Regions from separate parts of the Shewanella sp. SM87 genome, predicted to be linked through region 2. Evidence: predicted binding sites of a transcription regulator. Region 2 holds the regulator's gene; the other holds the start of a gene.
What was found. The regulator FliA, encoded in region 2, starts transcription of late flagellar genes. The targets are predictions, from matches to a motif close to CTAAAGNTNNNNNNNNNNNNGCCGATA.

Region 1: a site for FliA is predicted at 6,359-6,385, ahead of pomA (flagellar motor protein PomA). Genes of this name have one in related genera too.

The regions. Positions count from the first base shown of each region.
Region 1 is NZ_JAKKSC010000003.1:9,938-20,544, forward strand. Features, by position in the region: gene L5M11_RS03080 (L-lactate permease) at 1-462, opposite strand, end outside; gene nadK (NAD(+) kinase) at 1,489-2,367, opposite strand; gene grpE (nucleotide exchange factor GrpE) at 2,468-3,088, shown strand; gene dxs (1-deoxy-D-xylulose-5-phosphate synthase) at 3,216-5,084, opposite strand; gene ispA ((2E,6E)-farnesyl diphosphate synthase) at 5,106-5,987, opposite strand; gene xseB (exodeoxyribonuclease VII small subunit) at 5,990-6,229, opposite strand; gene pomA (flagellar motor protein PomA) at 6,544-7,311, shown strand; gene L5M11_RS03115 (flagellar motor protein MotB) at 7,315-8,241, shown strand; gene thiI (tRNA uracil 4-sulfurtransferase ThiI) at 8,692-10,146, shown strand; gene L5M11_RS03125 (hypothetical protein) at 10,282-10,518, opposite strand.
Region 2 is NZ_JAKKSC010000001.1:168,051-178,657, forward strand. Features, by position in the region: gene L5M11_RS00775 (chemotaxis protein CheA) at 1-2,206, opposite strand, end outside; gene L5M11_RS00780 (protein phosphatase CheZ) at 2,222-2,959, opposite strand; gene cheY (chemotaxis response regulator CheY) at 2,973-3,356, opposite strand; gene L5M11_RS00790 (RNA polymerase sigma factor FliA) at 3,404-4,117, opposite strand; gene L5M11_RS00795 (MinD/ParA family protein) at 4,110-4,991, opposite strand; gene flhF (flagellar biosynthesis protein FlhF) at 4,996-6,378, opposite strand; gene flhA (flagellar biosynthesis protein FlhA) at 6,390-8,489, opposite strand; gene flhB (flagellar biosynthesis protein FlhB) at 8,672-9,802, opposite strand; gene fliR (flagellar biosynthetic protein FliR) at 9,821-10,607, opposite strand, start outside.

The DNA of each region.
Region 1 (10,607 bases), on a different contig from region 2:
ACAGGCCGAGTCAGCAATTAAAGCCACGACAGCTGCGGCAACGGGTGGTACACCAAGCAATACCAGTAGTGGTGCGCCAATGGCTGCGGGAGTACCAAAACCAGCACTACCTTCAATAAAGGCACCGAATAACCAACAGATGATGATGACTTGTACACGGGCATCGGCACTGATGTTAGTAAACCCAGCACGGATAGTGTCCATGGCACCTGAGTATTTCAGGGTATTGAGTAGGAATACGGCACCAAAAATGATAGTTAACGGTGTGATGGCTGAGAGCAGTCCTTCGAGGACCGATGCCGCCAGTAATGTGGTATCCATTTGCCAAATAAACACGGCGGCGAGCGCTGTGATTATCATGGAGATAGGCATAGCCTTAGATGCAGGCATTCTGAGTAACACTAGAAATAGCATTACACTGAGCACTGGCGTCAAGCTAGCGAGGAGTTGAAGTATTGTCATGCTTGCCTCTTCATAAAGTGGTCTGTCTTATTATTGATATTAGGATTTTTCATCTGCCTTCATGTCGACTTCCCAGACCAATAAATCAGCAGTTAATACTGCAAGTACTTACGGTCTCGACATTCTGTGTTGTGTACTAGACGCTATTGTGAGCTTGACTAATATGATCTAGATCATCTTGGCTGTTATATGAAATGCTAATTTACAGTGCTGCGGGGTGCTTCTCTCGGGGGATTTTCTTATATGTGACAATGATCACTTAGACTGTTGGGTGTATATCTACTTTGGTTATATTAAATTAAATTTGTTGTTTTTCTGGTTATTAAAAGTAGAGCTATCACTCATATTCATCGTCATTATTGCAATTAACTGATCCATTTATTTCATTAATAGTCTGTTATTGGTTTTTTCAGTCATTTTTAAGGTGTGATTAAGGTCGCATAGATTGTTGTGGCTGGATTAACTCATTTACTTCTATTTTTATCAAGCTATTGTAATATTTGCCTAATATGTCCATTTTGGAATGGTTTTTTATAGTGATCTAGAGCACCTTTTAGAATGGTGGGATTTTATTGTGATGGATATCACTTAATGAATTTTACTTTAATATGAAATTTTATAACCATTGTTTAATTTAATTTAATTTAATTTCAGTTTATTTGAGCGAACAGCCAGCCAAAATATTCAAGTATATTGAGAGAACAACAGAAAAGTTGAAATAAAAAGTGACCGCTTCTAATGGGTTAAGAGGGGAAATTGAGAGAACAGGGTGAAATTGAAGCCGAAATTTTAAGTAACAAAACTAAAAAATACTGTTTGAACTTTTATCAAACTGGTTAGTGTCATTAATGCTTAAACGCCATTAATGCGAATATTAGTCGTTTGTGAGAAGTGCTAAAAAGTTCACCAAAGACTGTGCAGGGGAAAAGATAAGGCTTTAATCGCAACCTTCTAGGTTAAATTTACAAAATAAAAAAGAGACGTGATATGTCTCTTTTATTGGTGATTTAGCCCAAAGATACAGACTTAAAACAACTTGCTGCCCCAGCCTAATTTGGTCCGCAGCACGTGGAAATAGTTGTGTCCTTTAGGATGAATAAGCCGTAAACGTTCAGAGCTGCGGCGCACTATGATTTCATCGCCGGGTAACACGGCTAAATGCACGTGGCCATCACAGCTGACTTCGAGGTTTTCGCCATTTTCAGGTGACACAACCATTTTTATGGTGCTGCACGCATCGACAACAATCGGGCGGCACGACAAAGTGTGCGGGAACATAGGTACTAAGATTAGGGCCTGTAAATTAGGCGTCAGAATAGCGCCGCCAGCGGAGAGGGCGTAGGCCGTTGAACCGGTAGGCGTTGACACTATCATGCCGTCGGCACGTTGGCTGTACATGAACTGATCGTCAATATAGACCTCAAACTCAATCATGTGGGCAATTTTACCCGGATGGAGTACGGCTTCGTTGACGGCGGTGTTGCTCGCCTTGAGCATACCGTGGCGATAGACTTCGGCTTCGAGTAAGAATCTATGCTCGGTATCGAACTCTCCATCGAGTACCTTGGCGAGCGCCTCTTCGAAGGCATCGGGCGGCAGATCGGTTAAAAAGCCTAAATTGCCGCGGTTAACCCCAATCACGCCTAAATCGAAGCGGGCTAATACCCTTGCCGCGCCGAGCATGTTACCGTCACCACCGACGACTATGGCTAAGTCGCAACGCGCGCCAATTTCTAGTAAATCGACCGCTATGATATTGGGTCCTAATTCGGTAGCAACACGCTCTTCCACTAAGACTTCAAAGCCCTGCATTGTCAGCCAATAATGTAGACGCTTTAAGGTTTGGTTGGTCCCTTGGTGGTGAGGTTTGCCGATAAGGCCGATAGTATGAAACTTTGTGGTCATATTTATGCTAGATCTGGCCTTAGGCCTTGAAACGTCAAAATTGATCCCCATAATATGCCCAGAGTATTTCAGAAACAAAGCATTTTTAGCTGGAGTGAAAATGAGCAACGAATCGATTAAAGCAGAACAGGATCTGATCCAAGAGGGTGTAGAGTCTGAAGTATCTACCGCAGAAGCAAGTCTGATCGATGAGCTTACCCAGGCCAATTTCCGTATTGAAGAGCTGGAACAGTTACTCGCTGAAGCTTTGGCGAAAGTTGAAGAGCAGAAGGATTCAGTCATCCGCGCCGCAGCCGAGGTCGATAACATTCGTCGTCGTGCGGCAATGGATGTGGAAAAGGCGAACAAGTTTGCCTTGGAAAAGTTCGCCAATGAACTTTTGCCTGTGCTTGATAACATGGAGCGCGCGCTAATGGGGACAAACCCAGAAGATGAAGCGACTAAAGCGATTTATCAAGGTGTTGAGTTAACTCAAAAAAGCTTACTCACTGCGGTGGCTAAATTTGGTGTTAAGCAAATTGATCCACAAGGTCAGTCATTTAACCCTGATCAACATCAAGCGATTGGCATGCAGCCAAGCGCCGAGTTCCCTGCGAACACTGTGATGTTGGTGATGCAAAAGGGTTATGAGCTGAACAGTCGCTTGCTGCGCCCTGCGATGGTGATGGTGTCACAGGGTGGCCCAAACCAAGAAACTGCGACGATAGATATCGAAGCTTAAGCTTTATTGGATCAGCCGCTGTTATAACAGACAGCAACAAAAAAGGACTGCAATTGCAGTCCTTTTTTTATGGGCGGAATTTTTTATTGATAACATTTAGCGTCTTAACGAGATAAGCCAGTTCAGCCTATTGCGCTAGATAAGCATTGATTTGCGCCAGTATGCCTTCGGCATCCAGTTGCAAGTCGTGGATGACTTCCTCTGGCGAGCCATGTTTAATGAACTCGTCTGGCAAACCAATTTGGAGTACGGCTTTAGGCATTTTTAGCTTTTGAAGCTGTTCAAGCACTCCGGCACCCGCACCGCCTATAATGGCATTTTCCTCCACAGTGACTAACACTTCATGGGTTAGTGCCATTTCTTTTATCAGATCAACATCAAGTGGTTTCACAAAGCGCATATCGACAACCGTCGCATCTAAGCTTTCGGCAGCGGTTAATGCCGATGCGAGCAAGGTACCAAAGTTAAGTATGGCAATACGCTTACCTATGCGCTTAATGACACCTTTACCAATTGGCAACGCAGTCATGGACTCGACTTGCATCGCTCCCGTGGCACTACCTCTTGGGTAACGCACCGCACTTGGGCCCGCATCATAGCAATAGCCAGTGTAGAGCATTTGACGACATTCGTTTTCATCGGACGGCGCCATGATCACCATATTAGGGATACAACGCATAAAACTTAAATCGAATGCACCTTGGTGGGTTGGACCATCGGCACCGACGATACCGCCACGGTCAATGGCAAATAACACGGGCAATTGTTGTAGTGCGACATCGTGAATAAGCTGATCATAGGCGCGTTGCAGGAAAGTCGAGTAAATCGCGACTACAGGCTTGAAACCTTCGCAGGCAAAACCCGCCGCTAAGGTGACCGCATGCTGCTCGGCAATCGCTGCATCAAAATATTGTTTCGGGAAGCGCTGGGAAAACTCCACCATGCCAGACCCCTCACGCATCGCAGGAGTAATCGCTAACACTTTCTCATCTTGTTCGGCAATGTCGCACAACCATTTACCGAAGACTTGAGAAAAGGTCGGTAAACCGGGTTTGGTGGCCGGCTTTTTAAATAGCGATGGGTCAAACTTAGGCACAGCATGCCAACCGATAGGATCTTTTTCAGCAGGTTCATAACCACGACCTTTTTTGGTCATGATGTGCAGCACCTGTGGACCTTTCAGATTACGCATATTGCGCATGGTCTCGACCAGAGCGTCTACGTCGTGGCCATCGATAGGACCTATGTAGTTGAAACCTAACTCTTCAAATAGAGTGCCAGGAACGACCATACCTTTGAGGTGTTCCTCAGTGCGCTTGGCCATTTCTTTGATGACTGGCATACCTTTTAACACTTTTTTGCCGCCTTCGCGCAGTGTGGTGTAGAAACGGCCTGACATCAGTTGTGCTAAATGATTGTTGAGGGCGCCGACATTTTCTGAAATCGACATTTCGTTGTCGTTCAGTACCACGAGCATGTCATTGTGCAAGTCGCCCGCGTGGTTCATTGCTTCAAACACCATGCCGCCGGTCATAGCGCCATCGCCGATGACAGCGACCACTTTACGACCTGCTTGCTCTTTTTCTGCAGCTATCGCCATCGCCAGCGCGGCGCTAATCGACGTGCCTGAATGGCCAACGCTGAAAGTGTCGTATTCACTTTCTTCACGCCATGGGAAAGGATGTAAGCCATCTTTTTGCCGAATGGTGTGCATCTTGTCACGTCGACCCGTGAGAATTTTATGGGGATAGGCTTGATGGCCTACGTCCCAGATCAGTCGATCAAAGGGGGTATTGTAGACATAGTGCAGTGCCACAGTGAGTTCTACTGTGCCGAGCCCAGAGGCAAAATGTCCGCTGGACATGCCAACAGACTTAAGAAGGAACTCGCGCAGTTCATCGGCTACTTGTGGTAAAAGTGCCTGAGGAAGCTGGCGGAGCTCATTGGGGGTGTTGGCCTGCGCCAACACGGGAAACTGAGAAATGTCCAAACTCATAGCGAGATACTTCGACTCTTATTATATTCTTCGCTCAATGATATAGCGGGCGAAGTCTGCAATTAACTGGCTATTGTATGGCAATTTAGCCAGCGCTGATAGTGCCTCTTGGATCAGTTGTTTGGCGGTGTCTTGTGCACCTTGTAGTCCAAGTAGTTGTGGAAACGTACTCTTATTCGATTCAGTATCAGAGCCTTGCGGTTTACCTAGCTCTTCGGTGGTGGCTACGATGTCAAGGATATCGTCTTGTACTTGGAAGGCGAGCCCTACCGCACGGGCAAAATCCATCATAGCAGCATACTGATCTTTTGGCGCGTTTGCGGCGATTAAAGCCAACTCAACAGCGCAGCTGATAAGGGCGCCAGTTTTCATATTATGTAGCTGAGTTAACGCGTTAAGATCAATATGTTTATCGGTCGAGGCTAAGTCTATCGCTTGGCCTCCACACATACCACGATAACCTGAGGCTTTGGCTAATACTCTTACCATAGCAATATGTTGTTCGCTGCTGATCCCTGGTACCGCTTCGGTGACAATTTCAAAGGCTAAGGTTTGCAGAGCATCCCCCGCTAAAATGGCCGTCGCTTCATTAAAGGCGATATGCACTGTTGGCTGGCCACGGCGGAGCTCGTCATCGTCCATGGCGGGTAAATCGTCGTGGATTAATGAATAAGCATGGATACATTCAATGGCTGCGGCGCAAGCATCTAACTTTTCAAGTTCGACCCCAAACATGCGCCCTACACTGTATACGAGGAACGGTCGAATGCGTTTCCCTCCCAATAAGGCACCGTAAGTCATAGCGGCTTTTAATTGGGGAGCTGTATCTTCAAGCGTACTAAAACGCTGTTTTAATTGATCATCAACTCGTTGTTGATATTCTTGAATGGTACTGACTAACACGCTTATTCGCCCTCAACGGCATAGGGGGATAGGGGCGCATTTTCGTCTTGTTTCAGTAAAATGGCCACTTTTTGTTGGGCTTGTTCGAGTTTTGCTTGGCTATTTCGAACGAGATTGATGCCACGTTCAAATTGTTTTAACGCGTCATCGAGGGATATATCGCCTTGTTCTAGATCGGCAACTATGCGTTCAAGTTCGCCAAGGGATTCTTCAAAACTAAGATTTTCGGGTTTCTTCGCCACGTTCAGGTTTCCTTTGATTTAGCGGACACAAGGTATATCAGGGCGGCGTAAGGGTCAAATTCAGACTAAAGATATTTGCTCAATAGCACGCTTTGTTACTGAAATTTTTCCAGAAAATATAAATTGTCGCTAAACTTGCTTAGTGTGTGTCCGATAACTGACAATAGTATCATCATTTGTATGGTAATTTTTAACTGGATAAACAAGGCTCGTATGTGTGTCGGTGGGATTATCTTATTCGGTAGAATAACTGAGTGTTCTTGCTTACCCAGAGTAAGTATTATGTCGTTTATTACGAAAATTGAGGAGCCGTTGTGGATTTAGCAACAATAATCGGAATTGTGGGAGCCTTTGGTTTTATTCTCGGCGCTATGGTGACCAGTGGCGGCTTGATGATTTTCGTTGATGTGCCCTCGATCCTGATTGTGTTCGGTGGGTCCTTCTTCGTGGTAATGATGAAGTTCACTCTTAAACAGTTTTTAAGCGCCGTTAAAATTGCTTTGAAAGCTTTTGTATTTAAGATTGATAAACCAGAAGACTTGATTGAACAGTCAGTGACTATGGCGGATGCTGCCCGTAAAGGGGGGTTTTTGGCATTAGAAGAAGCGCAAATTAGCAATACTTTTATGCAAAAGGCTGTCGATATGTTGGTCGATGGTCATGATGGTGAAGTAGTGCGTGCAGCTCTAGAGAAGGATATCGCTCTAACGGAAGAACGTCATCGGACGGGGATTGGCATATTTAGAGCCTTTGGTGATGTTGGGCCAGCTATGGGGATGATAGGTACACTCGTTGGTCTCGTGGCCATGTTATCAAATATGGCGGATCCTAAATCTATTGGTCCTTCGATGGCTGTTGCGTTGTTAACCACATTATACGGCGCTATGGTCGCTAACATGGTTTGTCTTCCTATCGCGGATAAGCTAACGCTCAGGATGGGGGAGGAAATGCTCAATCGTAACCTTATTATGGATGCGGTATTGGCGATTCAAGACGGACAAAACCCGCGGGTGATTGAAGGCTTTTTGAAAAATTATCTCGCTGAAAAAAATCGTAAAATCGATACAACGGACGGAGAGTAGCCCATGGCTAAGTGCAATTGTCCACCGCCCGGAGCACCGCTCTGGTTGGCAACATTTGCCGACTTGATGTCGCTGTTGATGTGTTTCTTCGTATTGTTATTATCATTTTCTGAAATGGACGTGATGAAGTTTAAGCAGATCGCGGGCTCAATGAAGTATGCCTTTGGTGTGCAAAATAAGGTGGAAGTTAAAGACATCCCGAAAGGGACTTCTGTCATTGCCTTAGAATTTAGACCCGGTCGCCCCGATCCGACTCCGATTGAAATCATTAACCAGCAAACGAATGAAATGACTGAACCTGTATTGGATTTCCAAGCGGGTGAAGACGATAGTGCGGGCGGCGTGCAGCAGCAAAATGGTTCTCAGCGGGGTGGCGAAGCGAGTGCAACGGCGCAAGAAGTGGCCGATGCGGTTAAAGCGGAAGCAGCAGCGGCGCAAGAAAAGATCAATCAGCAAGTGAAGAAGATGGCGCAGGAGCTCAATAAAGAGATCACCGATGGAGCGATTGAAATTGAGTCATTAGGTCAGCAGATTATTATTCGTATACGTGAGAAGGGGTCATTTGCTTCTGGCTCAGGTTTCCTGCAGCCTCGATTTAAACCTGTGGTGCGCTCAGTCGGCGAATTGTTAAAAGATGTGCCAGGTGTCATCACAGTGTCAGGTTACACGGATGATATGCAAATAAGCGATGAGCTCTATAGTTCTAATTGGGATTTATCCAGCAAACGTGCCGTGGCAGTGGCCCATGAGTTAGTGCAGGTCAGCGGCTTTGATTCTAATCGAATGAAAGTGGTTGGTATGGCGTCTAACAATCCGATTGTGCCTAACGACTCTCCGGAAAATCGTGCCCGTAACCGCAGGGTTGAAATTGCTATTGAGCAAGGTAAAGCTAAGGAGTCTGAAGAAATTCAGATCGGTAATTCGCCTTAAGTGTTTAGATACTCTCCCAATCTAAAGCCGCAATAATCTTGCGGCTTTTTTATTGAGCTAATGTGGACTTTTCCCTTTTAGTTAACGTGTTATGCATCAAATTTCTGTGGTTGATTTAAATCCATTTGGGCTTTACGTTAATCACATTGAGTGTGTAATCCCTAAGTTTCCTTGACCATCCCTCAACGACTTATTGTTAATAATTCATCTCAAATCACTTATTTTAAGCAGGGCAATTCACACCATTCGAATAGGCTTTAGTGACATTATTTCAGCCTAATTAGCTGCCGTGATTGAGTCATTAATACGCAATGAATACGCCATAAATGTGGCCTGTGTAGCTGTTGGCTATGTGCGCTGAAACTCGCCTTTTTAGGTTGCTTGGGTATATAATCCCCCGATTATTCTTTTAACCAATTTTGCTGTTTTAAAATTGCCCGCGGAAATCCCATGAAGTTTATTGTAAAGCTGTATCCAGAAATCATGATGAAGAGCAAGCCTGTACGCATGCGCTTCACCAAAATGCTCGAAACTAACATCCGTAATGTGCTTAAAAAAGTTGACGAAGATGCAAAAGTGCAGCGTCAATGGGACCGCATTATGGTGATGGTACCAAAGGATAAGCCTGAATTGGCACAAGCTTTCGGTGAGCGTCTGGCGTGTATTCCTGGCATTGCACACGTAGTGCAAGTGGATGAGTACAGCTTTGAATCTGTTGATGATATTTATCAGCAAGTCTTGCCTGTTTACCGTGACCAACTCGCGGGTAAAACCTTCTGCGTGCGAGTAAAGCGTACTGGCGATCATGATTTTAATTCTATTGAAGTTGAGCGTTATGTCGGTGGTGGCTTAAACCAGTTTACTGATGCGCTGGGCGTGCGTTTAAAGAATCCGGACATTACCGTTAATTTAGAGATTGAGCGCGATAATCTTTATATGGTGACTAAGCGTATTGAAGGTCTAGGCGGTTTTCCGATGGCAACACAGGAAGATGTATTGTCCTTGATTTCGGGTGGTTTTGACTCTGGCGTCTCTAGCTATCAATTTATCAAAAAAGGCGCTCGTACCCACTACTGCTTCTTCAATCTGGGCGGCGCACAGCACGAAATTGGTGTTAAACAAGTGGCTTACCATTTGTGGAAAACCTACGGTGAATCCCATAAAGTGAAGTTTATCTCTGTGCCTTTTGAGCCTGTGGTTGCTGAGATTTTAGAGCGTATCGATAACGGTCAAATGGGCGTTGTATTGAAACGCATGATGATGCGTACCGCGGCGCGTATCGCCGAGCGTATGGGCATTCAAGCCTTAGTTACCGGTGAAAGTTTAGGCCAAGTGTCTAGCCAGACCCTGACCAACTTAAACGTCATCGACCGTTGTACTGAGCTATTGATTCTACGTCCCTTAATCGCCATGGATAAGCAAGACATTATCAACGAGAGCCGTAAAATCGGCACCGAAGATTTTGCTAAATCAATGCCTGAATATTGCGGCGTAATTTCGCAAAAGCCAACGGTAAAAGCGGTATTAGCTAAGGTTGAAGCGGAAGAGAAAAAGTTCTCTGAGGATTTGATTGATCAGATCATCGCCCAATCTGTCACTATCGATATCAGGGAGATCGCAGAACAAATGGATACTCGGATTACTGAGACAGAAACGGTTGCCAGTATCGATACCAACCAAGTGGTCATTGATATTCGTGCCCCTGAAGAAGAGGAAAGCAAACCGCTGCAAATTGAAGGTATTGAGATAAAGCGCATCCCATTCTTCAAGTTAGCGACTCAGTTTGCCGATCTCGATAAGCAAAAGACTTATTTGCTCTATTGTGAGCGTGGGGTGATGAGTAAATTGCAGGCATTGTATTTAATCGAGCAAGGTTACACGAACGTGAAAGTGTATCGCCCATAAGTCGGGCGAAAACCTGCCCATTGCCGTATATCGTCAGTGGGATTGATTTTCCATTCAAGTACAAAAAAGCCGCATATTAATGCGGCTTTTTCTTTGCTCTTACTGATCGTGACCTGAATTTCAGTGTCGTTTAGGTTATTCGGCTTTAACGACCTGCTGATGAGATGTGACATCATCTGTGGCAATCAACAGAGTGGCTTCTTGTAGCACTTCTTGGTGCATTTTATTCATTGCAGCGGTTAAATCTGCAGTGATATTGGCTTGCAAGTCGCTTGTGTCGATGACGATTTCGTCAACGAGTACATTTGCACTGGCATTAAAGCTGAGTGCTGAGACTAATATTAACGCAAACGCCGATTTTAAATTGAACATAGTCGCCTCCGGGCTGACAAATTAACGCTGTCAGACATTCCCATCATCAACTTTGAGATTGTCTAACTTAGGTATTTCATAGCTATGGA
Region 2 (10,607 bases):
CTAAGATCAGTGCAATACCACCATCCGATGTAATTGTCGCACCAGCCATCCCAGGTGTGCCATGTAACATAGCGCCAAGAGGTTTAATAACGACCTCTTCTTGTCCTATTAAGGCATCCACTACAAAACCAATTTGCATCATGCCTAATTGCACGATAACCACATGACCATGCTTTTTATCGCCATGTTTAAAAGTCGTTTTGTTTCTATGTAGCCAGTGTTCCAAATAGAACAAAGGTACGGCCTTATTACGTACTATGACAGTCAGTTGCCCATCAACTATATTGGTTTTTGTAAGATCGAGATGGAAAATCTCATTCACGCTAGATAGAGGTAATGCAAACACTTGTTTAGCGACATCGACCATTAAGGTAGGCATAATCGCCAGTGTTAACGGTACTTTAATCTCAAGTATCGTTCCCTTACCTTTCATGGAATCAATATGTACAGTGCCATTCAGCTGGGTGATACGAGTTTTTACCACGTCCATCCCAACACCACGACCTGAAATATCTGAAATCTCAACTTTAGTTGAAAAACCTGGTGCAAAAATCAAATTATAGGCTTCGCTGTCTGTCATCCGCGAAGCAGAATCTTCATCGAGCACACCACGATTTATGGCGATTTTTTTGAGTTTTTCAGGATCCATGCCTGCGCCATCGTCTTCGATTTTCAGCAGTATATGGTCGCCTTCCTGACTTGCTGATAAGGTAATCGTTCCCGTTCTTGGCTTACCACTAGCTTCACGCTCATTTGGCATCTCGATACCATGGTCAACAGAGTTACGCACTAAGTGGACGAGTGGATCGGCAAGCGCTTCAACGAGGTTTTTATCTAAGTCAGTTTCTTCACCGACCATGATCAAATCAATTTCTTTGTTTAGTGTGCGAGCAAGATCACGTACCACCCGAGGGAAACGACCAAACACTTTCTTGATCGGTTGCATACGGGTTTTCATCACAGCGCCTTGCAAATCGGCAGTAACGAGATCTAAGTTCGCGAGAGCTTTCGACATCTCCTCATCATCACGGCTGATGCCTAAGCTCACCAATCGATTACGCACTAACACTAACTCACCCACCATATTCATTATCTGGTCGAGTCGTGCGGTATCTACACGTACTGTTGTTTCACCCTGAGGCACATTCGCAGAGCTAGCCTTAGCAGGTGCTTTATCGACAACCGCAATTTCCACCTTAGGTTTTGCAGCAACGACTGGAGCAGGAGCTGTTACTGCGGCTTTAACTGGCGCAGGAGCATGTGGTGCAGCAGTAGGTGCTACAGTCGAAACAGGGGGCGTAGGCGCTTTAACTTCGGCTTTCGCAGGTGCTCCGCCTTTCCCATGGAGTTCATCGAGTAATCGTTCAAACTCATCATCGGTAATTTCATCAGCATCTACAATCGGTTGAGGCGCAGGTGTTGCCACAACCTTAGGCTTAACGAGCACTTCAGCCTCAGCTTTAAATTTACCTGAGCCATGAAGTTCATCCAGTAACGCCTCGAACTCATCATCAGTGATGTCATCACCTGATGTTGAAGGTGTTTTAATTGGTGCAGCAGGCTTGACAGCAACAGGCTCAGATACAAATGTGGTAGCAGCGACCGCAGGTCCCTTTCCTGAACCATGAAGCGCATCCAATAAAGCTTCAAATTCAGCATCATTGATATCATCGATACTTGAAGACGTATTTTCAATGGAAGATGAGTTATCACTTATGTCAGCAGGAATTTCTTGAAGGGTAGGAGTATCAATAATGACTTCAACAACAGGTTCTGGCTCTACAACCTTGGCAGAAGCGACTTCAGATGGCAAAGGCGCACCTGAACTGAGCATTTTAAGTCTCGCTAACAAACCTGAATCGGCGGGATCTTGTTGTTCGCCCTGCTGGGTTTGCGCAAACATGGTATTAATTGCATCAACAGCCTGCAAAATAATATCCATCAACTCTGCGTTAACGCTACGCTTGCCTGTCCGCAATAAATCGAAGGTATTCTCAGCCTCATGACAAACATCAACCATGGGAGTTAAGCTAAGAAAGCCAGCACCACCTTTAACGGTATGAAAACCTCGGAAAATGGCGTTCAGCAAGTTAGTATCATCAGGATTATTTTCAAGCGCAACGAGTTGCTCTTGCAGAAGCTCTAAAATTTCACCGGCTTCGATTAAAAAGTCCTGGAGTATCTCTTCATCTACATCAAAGGCCATCAAATTGACTCCCAGTTAGAAACCCAGACTCGATAGAAGATCATCCACTTCGTCTTGACCCGTTACCACATCTTGACGAAGCTCGGCATTCATTATCGGGCCTTCTGCTTCAATATTATTTTTCTGAGCAATCTGACTTTCAATCATAGGTTGCTCACCAAATACCGTCAGCATAGAAACCAGATTACTTTCTACTTCCATTACTAGATCAATAACACGACGTATTATTTGTCCTGTTAAGTCTTGAAAATCTTGCGCCATCAAAATTTGATTAAGCAATTCACGTAATCGAGTCGAGTCATTTGCACTACGAGACATAAGGTCTTGTACATCGTGACAAAGGCCCTTAAATTCAGTCAGCGCTATCTCACGTCGCATTAATCTGTCCCAAGATGGCATGACATTTTGAATATTTACAGTCACGGCATTGGCCAAAGGTAAACATTCTTCAACCGCATCCATGGTTTTATTTGCAGCTTGTTCGGTCATGTCAATAACGTAATTTAAACGTTGCTTGGCATCGGGGATCTCTGTATTGGCTAATTCAGCAAGACGATTATCAACTTGAAAATCCATCAGCGCACTATGAAGTTGCCGAGTTAATTTACCTACTTCTTCGAATAATTCTCGTTGCAGTGGAGCAGCAAGCTCCCGAAATAAATCATCTGCCTGACTTTGCTCACCTGCACTTAATAATTCAACTAAATGCTGAGCTTGCTCGAGCGTGATGAGCCCTGATGTTTGTGACTTCATAGCTCATCCTTGCTCAAGCGAGTCGTTCGAATATTTTATCTAACTTCTCTTTCAGCGTTGCAGCGGTAAAAGGCTTAACCACATAACCATTCACTCCCGCTTGAGCGGCAGCAATAATCTGTTCACGTTTTGCTTCAGCAGTCACCATTAATACGGGTAAATGCTTTAGCGAATCATCAGCGCGAATTGCTTTTAACAGATCGATTCCTTGCATACCAGGCATATTCCAATCTGTAACAACAAAATCAAAATCCCCCTTTTGCAACATCGGCAGGGCTGTTGAGCCATCGTCTGCTTCTTGGGTGTTATTAAACCCCAAGTCTCGCAACAAGTTCTTGATGATACGCCTCATTGTCGAAAAATCGTCAACAATGAGAATCTTCATATTCTTGTCCAAGGTTTCCTCCGGTGAGCTGACATTCTATGCTCGATTAATAATTATACTTATGTCCAGTGCTTGAGTTTAGCTTTCAATCGCAACATTGCCTGACTTAATATCTGGCTAACCCGCGATTCACTGACTTCAAGAATGGCGCCAATCTCTTTTAAATTCAATGCTTCATCGTAGTACAGGGATAACACTAATGCATCTCTTTCAGGCAATAATTTAATTGCATCAACCAGAGCAGAATGAAATTGGTTCTCAGCTAATGCTTCAAATGAATCATCATCGGACCGATCACTCACTGTAAGTATATCCTGAGATACGCCTAAATCTTCTATCCCTATGATTTTTCCGACAGAAACATCGTTAAGAATATGATGGTACTCATCGAGCGTCATATCAAGTTTTTCTGCAATTTCTGTGTCGCGTGCATCACGGCCCAGTTCTTGCTCTAACTCATCAATAGCGTGTGCAACCTTACGATTGTTACGATGAACGGAACGAGGGACCCAGTCGCCACGACGAATTTCATCTAACATGGCTCCACGTATGCGTATGCCGGCGAAGGTTTCAAATTTCGCCCCCTTGCCACCATCAAACTTGGATGATGCTTCTAGTAACCCCATCATCCCAGCTTGGAGTAAATCATCTAACTGCACAGATGCAGGTAGTCTGGCGAGTAAATGATGCGCAATTCTTTTAACCAACGGAGCATACTGTTCAACGATCGACGATTTATTGTCTAAACAAGTATACGCAGCGGCTTTATTCACTCGTTTTTTCCTCTTGAAAATCTGGTCGTTGTACTAAACGCTCAACGAAAAACTCCAAATGCCCACCAGGTTGCTGCGGCACAGGCCAGCTCAAAATTTTATTTGCCAATCCTTGATACGCAATCGCCGCTGGTGATTTAGGATAAGCTTCAATCACCAATTTTTGTTTACGAACTGATTTACGTAAGTTTTCGTCAAATGGAATCGTGGCGACTAATTCAAGTGCAACATCTAAAAATCTGTCGGTCACTTTACTGAGTTTAGCAAATAATTCCATACCTTCGCGTAAACTACGCACCATATTGGCAACTATTTTAAAACGGAACACGCCATGCTCACGGCTGAGAATTTTAATCAGGGCGTAGGCATCGGTAATCGAAGTGGGTTCATCACAAACAACGACTAGCACATCCTGCGAAGCACGTGAGAAACTGAGCACCATATCTGAGATCCCAGCCGCTGTATCTACGACTAGAATATCAAACTGAGTCCGCATCTCACTAAATGCACGGATTAATCCAGCATGTTGCGCCGGGCTTAATTCCACCATCCCCTGTGTTCCTGAGGTGGCTGGTACTATGCCTATCCCCTTTGGACCACGAACGATAATATCGTCAAGCTCTGCATCACCAGAGAGAACATGAGAGAGGTTACGCTCGGCACGAATACCCAGCATGACGTCGACGTTTGCTAAGCCAAGGTCAGCGTCAAGTACCAAGACACGCTTGCCTTTTTCGGCTAATGCCACAGCAGTATTAATAGAAACGCTGGTTTTACCCACGCCTCCTTTGCCACCAGTGACCGCGATTACTTTCACTTTTTCGTTATAGGGTTGATTCATCATACGTAAACCACTTGCTTGATCCAGGGTCATAAATCTACTCAAATGCACAGGCCATATTATCTGACCACGCTGTGTCTTGTAATGATTGTTGTTCTGTACTATCTAACGCTGCGAGTGCCTGCTGGGCTAAATCTAGGGTATCCGCAACTTTCATATCTTCAGGAACTCTTTGTCCATCAGTAATATAACTTAATGGTAATCCGTTTTGGATCAACACACTTAATGCCCCTGCTAACGACACAGATTCATCGAGTTTTGTGAGAACGACACCAGATAGGGGAATGCGTTTAAAATGATTGACTGCATCTTGCAGCACACGGCGCTGCCCTGTCGCAGACAGTACCAGATAACTGCGGATAGGTATCCTGCTATTTGCAGTTAAATTATCAAGTTGCTGGTAAAGGCGCATATCTCGCTGTCCCATGCCAGCCGTATCTATCAATACTAGCTTGCGATTCCTAAACTGATAGAGAATTTGCTCTAATTCATTTAGATCATGAGCTTGCTTTACTGGGCAGCCCATTATTTTGCCATAAGTTGCTAATTGCTCATAGGCTCCGATGCGATAATGATCTGTGGTAATTAAAGCAACATGTTCAGCACCATGATGTGCCGCAAAACGGGCAGCAAGTTTAGCTAATGACGTTGTTTTACCAACGCCAGTAGGACCAACTAATGCAACCACCCCGCCCTGCTTAACAATGTCATCGCCCTGATTATCAAGCATATTAGCGAGACTTTGTGGTAATGCTCTGACTAATTCAGCCGGCGTATAATGCTGGCTCAGCGCGGCTAATTTATTCGCAACCGCAGGGGAGAATTCAGCCTCAAGCAATTTGGCTTCGAGCATAGCACCGACGGGATCGATGCGTTTTTTATGTTCCGTCATCAAGGAGGATACTTGATGTGTCAGTAAATTACGCAATGATGCTAATTCATCACGCATAGCCTCAATATCAGCACTTTGTTTCTGTGATGTTTGTGGCTTTTTATCAAACGAGGAAGGCGCTTCACGACGTTCTGGTTTCACAGCAGTAGGGGCTTGTAAGCCCTTAGCCCATGCAGGTAACTCGGCATCAACTTGCTGATGTGACATTTGTTGATTCAAACGGCTTTGCTGCTTCTCAAGTAAGGCTTGTAATGAATCTGCTGGTGCGGCTGGCTTAGCGCGAGTTTCTACACGAACTGGCTGCTTAGCACCTAGGGACACGAGATCGTCGCTAACGTCCATAAAGGTCGGTGCTGGCGCAGTGGCTGCAGTTTTCGCTTTAGGTTCGTCATAGTCAACGGCAGCGACAATTTCGATGCCACCGTTCACTTTTTTATTTGACATAATGACGGCATCTGAGCCGAGTGTTTCTTTCACTTGGGCCAGTGCGGCGCGCATGTCTTTGGCAAAAAATCGTTTAATCTTCACTTATGCGTCCTCTACTGGCCGACTGCAGATACGATACGTATTTGCTTCTCATCAGGTATTTCTTGATATGAAATGACTCTGAGATTAGGAATAGTATGTTTAACAAAGCGTGACAGCGTCGCGCGTAACATACCTGACGTCAACAATATGGCGGGTTGTCCGACCATTTCTTGCTTCTGAGCCGCATCGGCAAGGGACTGCTGCATGCGTTCTGCAAGACCGGGTTCAATATTAGGACCATCACCACCGGTTGCTTGCATTGACTGATGCAACATCTGTTCCAACTCTGGCGCCAAAGTAATGACGGGGATTTCGAGCTCTGGGCCTGAGATTTCCTGAACTATCATACGTTTCAAAGCGATACGTACAGCGGCAGTCAAGACTTCAGTATCATTGCTCTTAGTGCCATATTCTAACAAAGTTTGCACTATAGTACGCAAGTCTCTAACTGAAACCCCTTCATTTAATAGGTTCTGCATCACTTTTACGACATGTCCTAGTGGCATGATATCTGGAATAAAGCCATCAACCAGCTTAGGTGAGTGCTTCGCAAGCATATCCATCAGTTGTTGCACTTCTTCGTAGCCTAACAACTTAGCGGCATTATTTGTGAGTAATTGACTAATATGAGTTGCAACAACAGTGGCGGCATCGACGACGGTATAACCTAATGTTTGTGCGTGCTCACGTAACTCAGGAGCGATCCATACCGCTTCTAGGCCAAAAGCGGGATCGCGCGTTTCGATACCATCGAGTTTGCCATAGACTTGACCAGGGTTGATCGCCAATTCGCAATCATGACGAATATCTGCCTCTCCGACGACGACGCCCATTAATGAAATGCGATAAGCATTAGGCGATAAATCTAAGTTATCGCGAATATGCACCGCGGGCACTAAGAAGCCTAGTTCTTGGGATAACTTTTTACGTACGCCTTTGATACGGCTCAGTAACTCGCCACCTTGGCCCTTGTCTACCAGAGGGATCAAACGATATCCAACCTCAAGACCAATAGTATCAACATGATGTACATCGTCCCAACCTAGCTCTTTAGGCTCTTTATCTTGTCTTTCTATTGGGCCCGATTTCACTTGTTCTAGCGCTTTAAGACGTTTGTTTTCATTTCGTTTATAAACAAAATAAGCTGCACCAGCAGTCATAAAGGCAAAGCTTAAAAACGCCATGTGTGGCATACCAGGAACAATACCCATGACAAACAGGACTCCGGCGGCGATACCCAATGACTTATGACTGTCAAACATCTGACTCATCATCATTTGGCCCATATCACCCGACTCATTTTGACGAGTCACCATCAAGGCCGCGGCGATTGACAATAATAGACCAGGGATCTGCGCCACTAAACCATCACCGATAGTCAGTAAGGTATAAATTTCAACCGCTTCAGAGAAACTTAAGCCATGCTGCACAATCCCTATGATGAAACCACCTACGATATTGATCACTAAGATCATGATACCGGCAATTGCATCCCCTTTAACGAATTTGGACGCACCGTCCATCGCACCATAGAAATCGGCTTCACGGGTCACTTCAGCACGGCGTAATCTCGCTTGGTCTTGGTTTAAGGTTCCGGCATTTAAATCGGCATCGATTGCCATTTGCTTACCAGGCATAGCATCCAAGGTAAAACGGGCGCTAACTTCTGCGATACGACCTGCACCTTTAGTCACTACCGCAAAGTTGATGATAATCAAAATGATAAAGACCACTAAACCAACGGCATAGTTACCACCGATAACCACAGAACCGAAGGCTTCAATCACCTTACCCGCGGCATCACCGCCATTATGACCCTCAAGTAAAACCACACGAGTAGAGGCAACGTTGAGCGCAAGACGTAATAACGTCGCCACCAGTAACACAGTTGGGAAGGCAGCAAAATCTAAGGGTCTATCGGTATAAATAGCCACCAGCAATACGATGAGAGCTAACGCAATGTTGAATGAAAAGAGTATGTCTAATAGAAATGGAGGGATAGGTAAAACAATCATGGCCAATGCAGCAAGCACAACCACCGGCGTGCCAATGCCTTTAAAAGTGCTGAGCCTAATTTGTTTTACTTGACCAAGAGTCGCTTTAACATCCATTCGCTATAACCTAAACTTTGACGTGTAATAGCATAAAGCAAAAAACGCGCCAACAAGATTAAAGCCATTAATGAAGGAAAGATATGTACTGTGACTGATTGATATACATAAAATTAGCTATAAAAAACAAATGAACTCGACATCATCAGCTTTACCAATGACTACCATCTGAGACTAGTGGTTCAATATTTCAATTCATCTGGTATAGGTTGATTAAGTGGGACAGGAATAGGTTTACGGCCGCGTCCTTTTTGATATTGGCGCAGCTGGAATACATAAGCCAAAATCTGTGCGACAGCAGTAAACAAACCTTCAGGGATCTGCTGGTCTAACTTAGTCGTATGGTAAATCGCCCTTGCAAGTGGTGGGGCCGAGACAATCGCAATATTGTGCGCGCGGGCAATCTCACGTATTTTAAAGGCCACATCATCAACACCTTTCGCTATCACAAAGGGAGCCGCAGAGCGCTGCACATCGTATTTAATCGCAACGGCAAAATGCTCAGGGTTAACGACAATCACATCGGCATTTGGCACTTCAGCCATCATACGCCTTTGTGCTAGTTCACGTTGCATCTGCCGTATATGCCCTTTCACCTCAGGTTTGCCCTCAGTGTCTTTATATTCATCTTTTACTTCTTGTTTGGTCATCTTAAGTTGCTTGTTGTGATTCCAAATTTGGAACGGCACATCGATGACGACAATAAACAAAATCGAGGAACATAACAGGATAAACATCCAAACCAACAAATCTAATGCATGGTAAACATTACCTGGAAGATGGTCGCTAGACAGCAACATGATGTCATTGAAATAGAAGCTTAATAAAAAATAAGCAGAAAACGCTACTACCGAAAATTTTGCAATGCCTTTGGTGAGTTCAACCAGAGCCTGTACGCCAAACATGCGTTTAAAACCAGCAAGGGGACTCATTTTACTGGCTTTTGGCATCATAGCTTGGGTCGAAAAATTGATCCCTCCAAGAGAGACATTACCGATAAACGCAACAACCACAATCAGTAGCATAATTTTAGCCATGGGCCAGGCTATTTCACTCGCAACAACGCCCCACACTTTGAACATTTCATTAGTATCAAAAATTTGCGCCCTATCCATGGTAAATACAATTTCAAACACCCGAGTTAGGCTAATGGCCAAGCTTGGGCCTAGCATATAAAACCCACATGCTGCCGAAATTAATACCGCTGCAGTTCCAAGTTCTTTCGAACGTGCAATCTGTCCTTTTGTTCGCGCCTGTTCTAGACGCCTCCCCGTGGGTTCCTCTGTACGTTCGCCACTTGATTCTTCAGCCATGGGCTTCTCCTAATCCCATCATATCAAGCCATCAGCGTTACATTGGAGCGCTAACATATCGCAAAGCAGCACTTGAGCCGTCGACCATACTTCATCGAAGTGTGCCATTACCGGTGTTAGGGTTAACCACAGAATAAACAGTCCACCAATCATAGTGATCGGAAAACCAATAGAGAAAATATTCAATTGCGGCGCGGCGCGGGTCATGACCCCGAAGGACAAGTTGACTAATAACAAGGCGATAATCGCAGATATCGACATAGTGAGTGCCGCACCAAACATATACGACCCCCAATCAGCCAGCGATCGATAACTTGTCAGTGTTAAGCCTTGATTAGAAATTGGCAAAGTTTCAAAGCTTGCCACTAGCATACGGATCATCAAAAGATGGCCGTCCACAGCTAAGAAAATCAATGTCGCCAATAAAAGGAAAAAGTTACCGATAACGGGTGTTTGTTGGCCAGAACCAGGGTCAACCATAGAGGCAAAGCCTAAACTGGTCTGCATACCAATGATCTGTCCGGTGAGCACAAAGACTTGCATCACCATTTGGGTCACAAATCCCATGGCAACACCGATAATAATTTGCTGCGCCGTGATGAACACTGCGCTTAACGAAAATAAATCCACATTTTGAGTTGGAGGAAGAACGGGTGCTATCGCAAAGGTAATTGCCATCGCCAATAATAAGCGAACTCGTGTTGGTGTCGTTGCCGCCCCAAATACTACCATGACCATCAACATGCTCGCGACGCGAAACAATGGCCAAATATAAGCGGCAATGGTTTGCATTAAGGTATCGAGC